Variovorax paradoxus B4: one gene and its partner. Each later gene encodes a partner of the first gene's protein in a complex. Links are inferred from orthologs where the notes say so. Each region holds a gene or a part of one and is shown on either strand. Other genes may lie near its edges.

Region 1 (4,957 bases):
GCCGTTGAACGGACACGAGAACGCACGCCCCATGAAAACCCGATGCACATGGCTCCTGGTGCTGGCAGCCAGCTCCTTCGCCGCCTGCGCGCAAACAGCCGACGCCTCTCGCACGGCCCAGCTGCGAACCGAGCTGCACAAGCGCTTCGCGGCCGCCGACAGCAATACCGACGGCCGCCTCACGCGCGACGAAGCACGCGGCAAGATGCCGCGGGTCTACCGCGACTTCGATGCCATCGACAGCACGCGGGCCGGCGCCGTGACGATGGCGCAGATCGAGGCCTACGCCGCTGCGCGGCCGCGCAGCGGCCGGAGGCCATAGCATGTCTTTCGACACGGTCCGGTCGTCGATGGGTCCCGAGCTGGCGCCCTGGCTCGCGGGACTGCTCTTCTTCGTGCTGGCCGCAGCCACGCTCGAAGGCCTGGTCCAGAGCTTCGTGCGGCGCCGCTCCTACGATTGGCGCGCCTACGGCGCCTCGCTGGCCGATGCGGTGGGCCGGCGTGCCGTCGATGCGGCGGGGCTGTCAATTGCCGCGCCTGTGCTGGCCTGGGCGCATGCGCATCGCGTGGACACCATCGCGCTGTCGACGCCCGCGGCCTTCGTGCTGCTCTTCGTGGGCCAGGAGTTCTGCTACTACTGGTACCACCGCGCGGCGCACCGGGTGCGCTGGTTCTGGGCCACGCATGCCGTGCATCACTCGCCCAACGAGTTGACACTGGCAGCCGCGCTGCGACTGGGCTGGACGGGCAAGCTCACCGGCACCGCGCTCTTCTTCGCACCGCTCGTGTGGCTGGGTTTTCCGCCACTGGCGGTGCTGGCCGCGCTCGCGGCCAACCTGCTCTACCAGTTCTGGCTGCACGCGCCGTGGATGCCGCGCCTGGGTCCGCTGGAATGGATCTTCAACACGCCGACCCACCACAAGGTGCACCATGCCTCGAACCCCGAGTACCTCGACCGCAACTATGGCGGCGTGCTGATCGTGTTCGACCGGCTGTTCGGTACCTTCGTGCAAGAGCGCGCCGACGTTCCGATCCGCTACGGACTCACTACCCCGCTGCGCACCCACAATCCGTTGCGCATCGCCTTCCACGAATGGGGGCGCCTCGGGCGCGACCTCTGGAGGGCGAAGGGCTGGGGCGCAAGAATTTCGATCCTGCTCGGTCCTCCGGGAGTCTCCTCGTGAAGCGTCTGCCGATGGTCTGCATGGCATTGCTGCTGGCGCTGCCGCCGGCCGTGGCGCAAGAGGCGGGTCCGACGCCGTCGACCACCAACGTGCGCCTGCTCGCCGACATGCCCTATGGCCCGGACGCGCAACAGCGCATGGACGTCTACCTCCCACAGCAGCCCCGCGGCGCACCCGTGCTCGTGATGGTGCACGGCGGCGCCTGGATGTTCGGAAACAAGGGCGCGGCCTCGGTGGTGGACCGCAAGGTCGAGCACTGGGTACGCGGGCAGGGTTTCATCCTGGTATCCGTGGGCTATCGATTCGTGCCGCAGGTGACGCCGCTGGAACAGGCGCAAGACGTCGCCCGCGCAGTGGCCGCAGCGCAGGCCCATGCGGCTTCCTGGGGCGCCGACCCTTCGAGATTAGTGCTCGTTGGGCATTCGGCCGGCGCACATCTGGTGGCGCTGATCGGCGCCTCGTCTGCCATCGCGCGGCAACAAGGCGCCCGCCGCTGGCTCGCAACGGTTGCGCTCGACAGCGCCGCCCTCGACACGGTGGCGCTGATGCAGCGCCGCCACCTCCCGTTCTACGATCGCGTGTTCGGCAACGATGCGGCGCTCTGGCGTGCGGTGTCGCCGACCGAAACACTCGCGCCGGACGCTCCGCCGATGCTCCTGGTGTGCTCGACGCAGCGGCGCGACGGCTCCTGCGCGCAGGCGCGGCAGTTCGCCGCGCGCGTGGCCTCGGCCGGTGGCCGGGCGGACCTGCTGCCGCTGGATCTCTCGCACGCGGCGATCGATGCCGAACTGGGTCTGCCTGGCGCCTATACCGCCGACGTGGACGCGTTCATTCGATCGGTCGACAAACCTGCCCGGCCGGCCACTCGATCACCGCCTTCATCGCAGGCGCCGAGCGTCGAGGCGCGGTAGGCCGCGGCATCGGCGGCCTGACGCGGCGCAGGCTGCAACGCGCCGCAAGCCGCCAGCATCGAGACCATGAAACCGGCGACCAGCATTCGGCCATGCGCGGCCATGCGCGGCCATGGTCATGCGGTCGACCGCCTTCCGGCTAGCGAGAAGGCGCAATGGCCTCTGCATAGTCGTACAGCGCGCCCAGCAGTTCCTCGCCCCGTTCGTCGACTGTTTCCGAGAGCGCATCGATTTCGCTGAACAGCGCTTCGATGGTTCGCGCTCCGCCCTCGCCGTCGAACAGCTTGGCCGCGCGGTGCATCTCCCAGCGTTCGGCCTCCCCTGCGCCGAGCATCTCGGGCCAGTTGCGCGCGCGGTAGCGAAAGAGTATTTCCTCGAGCCGCCCGTCGTCGAAACCGGTGCGGTCCTTGGCGAGTTCCTCGGGCGACAGCGCGCGCAGCTGGTTCAGTCGGCGCCGGTCGCCGTTGCCGACGAAGCCGCCATAGAGGTCTTCGTCGACATCGGGCGCCGCCTCCTTGGGGCGGGCATACACCTGCGACCAGATGGCGCTCATGTCGGGCAGCTCGCGTGCGATGGCCGCGTGGCGCAGCGCCGCATCGAGATCGACGTTCCAGCGCTCGGCCATCGCGGGTGCCAGCGTGCGCAGGTTGCCGACCACCATCGGCGACTTGTTGAGGTGAATGCCCTTCACCGGCAGGCGGACCACGCCTTCAGGCAGGTCGGCGGTGCGCGTGAACAGGCGCAGGCGCAAGGTCTCGACGTCGAGGTCGCGCAGCTCGCTGGGGTCATGGGCCAAGTCCCAGGCGATCAGTTCGTTCTTGTTGGTCGGATGGCTCGCGAGCGGCCACATCACGCCGAGGCAGCCGCGCTCGACCGGGAACATGCCCGACACGTGCAGGAAAGGCCGGGCCGTCTCGCGCATGGCCGGCAGGCCGAGCTCGCTGGCGACGCGGTCCTTCTTGTGCAGGCCGAAAGCGAAGTCGAACAGCTTGGGCTGGCGCTCGCGAATCAGCCGCGCCAAGGCAATGGTGGCGCGCACGTCGGAAAGCGCATCGTGCGCCGACTCGTGCAGCAGGCCGTTGGCGCGCGCCAGGTCTTCGAGCTTGAAGCTGGGCTTGCCGTCTTCCTTCTTCGGCCACTCGATGCCTTCGGGCCGCAGCGCGTAGGTGAGGCGCACCACGTCGAGCAGGTCCCAGCGTCCGCAGTCGTTCTGCCACTCGCGCGCATATGGATCGATGAGATTGCGCCAGAACAGGAAACGCGTGACCTCGTCGTCGAAGCGGATGGTGTTGTAGCCCACGCCGATGGTGCCGGGCTGCGAGAAAGCCTTCTCGATCTGCGCGGCGAAGGCGTGCTCGGGGATGCCGCGCTCGAGGCAGAGCTGGGGCGTGATGCCCGTGATCAGGCAGGCCTCGGGGCTGGGCAGGTAATCGGGCGCCGGCTTGCAATAGATCATCAGCGGCTCGCCGATCTCGTTCAGCTCGGCGTCGGTGCGGATGGCGGCGAACTGCGATGGCCAGTCGCGGCGCGGCACGGCGCCGAAGGTTTCGTAGTCGTGCCAGAGAAAGGTGTGGTTCATTCAGAGCAAGGGGGAAAACAATCGTGCAAGCGCGTCGCCGAGGCGGCGCCAGAAACTTTGCGGCCGGTGGGCGCGCACCGCGCCGGAACTGTGGAGGTCGGTCTCGAACTGCGCGGCCAGGGGTCGTGCCAGCTCGGGGCCGTAGACCACCGCGCTCACTTCGAAATTGAGCCTGAAGCTGCGGTTGTCGAAATTCGCGGTACCAATCATCGCGCAATGGTCGTCGACCACCAAGGTCTTGGAGTGCAGCATGCGCGCCTTGTACTCCCATACCTTGACGCCAGACGCGATCAGTTCGTCGAAGTAGGAGCGCGCGGCCGCGCTCACAATGGCCGAATCGCTGCGGCGCGGCACCAGAAGGCGCACGTCCACGCCACGCAGCGCCGCGCTGGTGAGCGCCATCATGGCGGGCTCGCCGGGCACGAAGTAAGGCGTGGTGAGCCATGCCCGCTCGCTCGCCGAATGAATCGCCTCCACGTGCATGCGGTGGATGGGTTCCAGCATGTTGTCCGGGCCGCTGGTCACGATCTGCACCGGAATGTCGCCGGCTTCCACCTGCGGCAGCATGGCGCCCATCAGGTGGTCGATGTTGCGCAGATCTTCGCCGGTGGCGTAGGTCCAGTCCTCGAGAAAGGTGGTCTGAAGCCAGCGCACCGCGCTGCCCTCGATGCGCAGGTGGACGTCATGGTAGGCGTCGGGGCGGGTGCGCTTGTCTTCCTCGTCGGTGATGTTCACGCCACCGGTAAAACCCACGCGGCCGTCGCACACCACGATCTTGCGGTGGGTGCGGTAGTTGGTCACCGGGCGCAGGCGGCGGCCGATGCGCGTGTCGTGGAAAAGCGCAACCTGCACGCCCGCGGCATGCAGGGGCGCCATGAACTTGCGGCCGATGCGCTTGGAGCCCAGTGCGTCGAGCAGCAGGCGCACGGCCACGCCCTGCCGGGCGCGTTCCACCAGCAGGTCGCGCAACGCGGTGCCGATCTTGTCGGGCTCGAAGATGTAGTACTCGAGATGGATGTGGTCGCGCGCCGCGCGCACCGCGTCAAAAATGGCGTCGAAGGTGCGCGCGCCACCCGAAAGCAGCGCCACGCCCATCGCGCTGGAAACCGGCAGCCCGCAGGCCGCAGTGCCCAGCCGCGCCATCTGCTGCAGCGCCGGGGGCGCGTTCTGGGCCGCGTCGCGCACGCGCGCCAGGTCGGCCTGCGTGTGCGCGCTGGCGCGGCTGCGCAAGCGCTTGACGCGCTGCTTGCGCAGGCGCTGCGGCCCCAGGAAGTAATAGATGA
Region 2 (4,032 bases), 2.6 Mb from region 1 along the record:
CGGTGAGCAGCCCCGAGAACGCGGCCCCCCGTACGCTCGCCGGCCAGTGCCTCTGCGGCGCGGTCCGCTACACCGTGGCCGACGAGTTCGCCTATGCGCTGAACTGCCACTGCGCCGATTGCAGGCGCGCGACCGGCTCGGCCTTCAAGCCTTTCGCCGGCATCGCGCGGCACAAGCTGGCCATTGCACAAGGCCAGGACGAACTCCTGGTCTTCGGCGAGGAAGACGCGGGCAACGTGCACTGCCGCCGATGCGGCTCGCTGCTCTACTCGGTGGTGCGCGACGGCTTGTTCGTGCATGTGACCCTGGGCACGCTGGTCGACGACCCTTCGATCCGCCCGCGCGCGCACATCTTCGTGGGCTCGAAGGCGCCCTGGTTCACGATCACCGACAACCTGCCCCAATACACAGGCCACGTCGACGACGCCGGCTGAGTCCCGCCTCTCCTACGCCACCCGCTCCCCACGCTTGAGCGGCAGCCAGAGCGTGAACAGCGTGCCCTGCGGCCCCGAGCGCCACGAGACCGCCCCCCCGATGGCCTGCGCCCGCCGCTGCTGGTTCTGCATGCCGCGACCGCCGGCGCCGGCCATGGCCTTCTCGACGTCGAAGCCCTGGCCGTTGTCCTCGATGCTCACCCGCACGCCCGACGCTTGGCGCTCGGTGCCCACCCGGATCCCGGTGGCGCGGGTATGGCGCAACACGTTGGCGATGCTCTCCTGCACGATGCGCAGGATGTGCAGTGCGCTGGTCGGGTCGAGCCAGTCCAGCGCCGGAAGCTCCTGCACCTCCCATTGCAATGCCACGCCCGAACTCTCGAGCCGAGGCCCGAGCCGGTAGCGCAGCGTGGCCAGCAGCAGCAACAGGTCGTCCTCGAGCGGCTCCATCGAATCGATGGTGAGCTTGAGATCGTCGAGGCAGCTCTTGAGCATTTGCGAAACCTTGTCGTCGCTCATGCTGCCGCCTTCCACGGAGCGGATGGCGCTGATCAGCGAAGAGCCCAGGCCGTCGTGCATGTCCTGCATCAGGCGCTGGCGCTCGTCACTGATGGTTTGCATCTTCTCGACCTCGCGCAGCCGCCGATGGCTGAGCTCGAGCTCGGCTTCGCGGGCCTCGAGGCGCCGGGCCAGGCTGGCGTTGACCCGCTCCACCTCGGCAATGGCACTGACGTAGCGCCGGTACATCAGCACCCCGAAGACGCTGAACGTGACCGCGTTGGTGTAGGCGCCCAGGTACCAGCCCTCGGGGCTCACGAAATTGTTCTGCAGCAGCCAGTCGGACACGCCCAGCAGCACGCACACGCCGATGCCCACGGCCACCAGGCGGCCTTCGCCGGACCGGCGCCAGGCGCTGACACCACCCACGAGCGCAACGGCGACACCCATCAGTGCCGCGCCGATGTAGATCAACGGCGTCACCTGCGGCGTGTTCCTCAATATCGCAAGCCCCGGCAGCGTCAGCACGCCGGTCAGGGCCGTCCATGCCACCACCGCGCAGGTCAGCCATTTGAGCCGACGGCCATGCAGCTGGCGCAGCGCGAAGTGCACCACCGCGACCAGCCAGAACAGGGAGTTGACGGTCAGCCAGGCGAACCAGTCGTTGGCGACCGGAACGCCGACATAGAAATGCAGGCTGCGCAGGAAGGACGTGGTCGCCAGGTTGAAGAAGAGCAGGTAGCCGGTCTCGTGGCTGCGCCTGAACCACACGAACAGCGCGAACACGCCCACGGCCATGAAGGCCGCGCTGAGCATGGCCGGCAGCTCCTGCTGGAGCCACTGCCGCATCCGATGCCGGGCTTCCAGCGCTTCGACGGGACCGAGCCACAGCGATGAAACCGCCACCTGCGCGCTTTGCGTGTGTTCCATCCGCACGAGGATCTCGTTCAACGGCGCGCCGTCGGACGCCTTGTTCAGCAAGACCCACAGCGGCGTGCGGGTGCTGTTCCACAACGGCCCCTGCACCTGGGCACGGTGGACCAGCCGTCCATTGGCATACACCGCAATGGTGCCGTCCGTCTTGATGCGCGCGCCATACAGCGCGAGCGGCGCCGGCGTGGCAGGCAGGCCGTGCGTGGAAAGCCGCAGCCAGGTGATGCGGGTTTCGCCCGTCGATGTGCTGCCATCGGCCTGGCGCAGCAAGGCGATGGGCAGGGCCAGCGGCAGCTCGACCGGCTGCCAGGCGGGAGGCAGGGCCTCGCCGTCCACGGCAAGCGGCATCGCACGGAAGCCGGGCGCATCTTCCACCTGCCAGTCGGCATGCGTCAGGTGCAGCGCCGCGGTTTCCTGTCCAGCGTCGGATGCGCTGAAAAAGGCGGCCATGACCACCAGCAGCGCTATCGAGACAACGAGCACCACGTTCGCCCAGAACGATGCGAAGCGGTATCTGGAGAAGTGTTCGAGCAGCCGCGCATGCAGCCGGCGCGCAGATCCGAGGCTCATGCGAGGCTCATCCGCGTGCGGCCTGCCTGGTCCGGCTCAGGAAAAACAGCCGGAAGCAGGTGCGTTCCCGGCAAGCCGCGCGGCTGAAGCAGCGATGGAACGGCTTCAGCCACGGTGCGATTCAACTCAGAACGGAATGTCGTCGTCCATGTCGTCGAAGCCCGACGACGACTTGGCCGGAGCCTGGCGCGGTGCCGGCGCCGGAGCACGCGGTGCTGCCGCGGCCGGTGCGCGGGGCGCGTAGCCACCGCCACCACCGCTGCCTTGCGAGTAGCCGCCGCCACCGCCGCCCTGCGCGTAGCCGCCGTCGTCCTCGGGGCCGCCCGACGGGCCGCCCTGGCCCTGGCGGCTGCCCAGCATCTGCATCTGGTCGGCGCGGATCTCGGTGGTGTATTTTTCGATGCCGTCCTTGTCGGTCCACTTGCGCGTGCGCAGGCTGCCTTCGACATAGACCTGCGAGCCCTTGCGCAGGTACTGGCCGGCGATTTCGGCCAGGCGGCCGTTGAAGACGATGCGGTGCCACTCGGTGGCTTCGCGCATTTCGCCGCTTTGCTTGTCTTTCCAGCGATCGGTGGTGGCCACGGTGACGTTCGCGACCTGGTCGCCGCTCGGGAAGGTACGCATTTCGGGGTCGCGCCCCAGATTGCCGACGACGATGACTTTGTTGACCGATGCCATATGCACTGCCCCTGATAAGTAGATGAAGGAGGAGGAAGAGAACCCTAGATTGTGCCCGATGCCGGCCGGCCGGGACCCCTTCGAAGCACCGTCTCCGTAAAACCGCCGCAACCCGCCCGCTCGCCATGAAATGCCGCTCGGACTATCATGTCCGGTTGCCCTCGGACGATCGCCCCCTTGAATTCCAAAGCCATTGAAGACTTCGCGGAGCGCGCACGCGACGCGGAACTCGAACGTGACACCTACCTCGGCGCGGTGCTTGCGCAGCAGCGCATCAGCATCCGCGGTGCCCGCACCCACAACCTGAAGAACGTCGACCTCGACATCCCGCGCAACAAGCTGGTGGTGATCACCGGCCTGTCGGGCTCGGGCAAGTCGAGCCTGGCCTTCGACACGCTGTATGCCGAAGGCCAGCGGCGCTACGTGGAAAGCCTCTCGGCCTATGCGCGGCAGTTCCTGCAGCTCATGGACAAGCCCGATGTGGACGTGATCGAGGGCCTGTCGCCCGCCATCAGCATCGAGCAGAAGGCCACCAGCCACAACCCGCGCTCCACCGTGGGCACGGTGACCGAGATCCACGACTACCTGCGCCTGCTCTACGCCCGCGCCGGCACGCCCTACTGCCCCGAGCACCACCTGCCGCTGCAGGCGCAGACCGTGTCGCAAATGGTCGATGCCACGCTCGCGATCCCTGACGAGCCCCGCCTGATGATCCTGGCGCCGGTGGCGCGCGAGAAGAAGGGCGAGTTCCTCGAGCTCTTCGCCGAAATGCAGGCCGCGGGCTACGTGCGCTTTCGCGTCGACGGGCAAACGTACGAATACAACGACCTGCCGAAGCTCAAGAAGACCGAAAAGCACGACATCGACGTGGTGATCGACCGGCTGCGCGCGCGCCCCGACATGCAGCAGCGCCTGGCCG

The links.
Region 2: the proteins of sbcB (region 1) and ssb are in contact, whole or in part, in a crystal structure (PDB 3C94), measured with the Escherichia coli proteins. The link is inferred for Variovorax paradoxus B4 from one-to-one orthologs.

The regions. Positions count from the first base shown.
Region 1 is NC_022247.1:3,060,566-3,065,522, forward strand. What follows is about bases 1,455-4,454. They hold sbcB (exodeoxyribonuclease I), read right to left. Parts: upstream 3,675-4,454; coding sequence 2,235-3,674; downstream 1,455-2,234. Other genes in these bases: VAPA_RS14260 (alpha/beta hydrolase), read left to right, coding at 1,455-2,095; cls (cardiolipin synthase), read right to left, coding at 3,675-4,454. Also shown: VAPA_RS14245 (hypothetical protein), read left to right, coding at 1-8; VAPA_RS14250 (EF-hand domain-containing protein), read left to right, coding at 32-322; VAPA_RS14255 (sterol desaturase family protein), read left to right, coding at 324-1,184; more of VAPA_RS14260, read left to right, coding at 1,181-1,454; more of cls, read right to left, coding at 4,455-4,957. UniProt on the Escherichia coli protein: Degrades single-stranded DNA (ssDNA) in a highly processive manner.
Region 2 is NC_022247.1:493,167-497,198, reverse strand. What follows is about bases 1,338-4,032. They hold ssb (single-stranded DNA-binding protein), read right to left. Parts: upstream 3,114-4,032; coding sequence 2,562-3,113; downstream 1,338-2,561. Other genes in these bases: uvrA (excinuclease ABC subunit UvrA), read left to right, coding at 3,261-4,032; VAPA_RS02280 (sensor histidine kinase), read right to left, coding at 1,338-2,435. Also shown: VAPA_RS02285 (GFA family protein), read left to right, coding at 3-434; more of VAPA_RS02280, read right to left, coding at 447-1,337. UniProt on the Escherichia coli protein: Plays an important role in DNA replication, recombination and repair. Binds to ssDNA and to an array of partner proteins to recruit them to their sites of action during DNA metabolism. Acts as a sliding platform that migrates on DNA via reptation.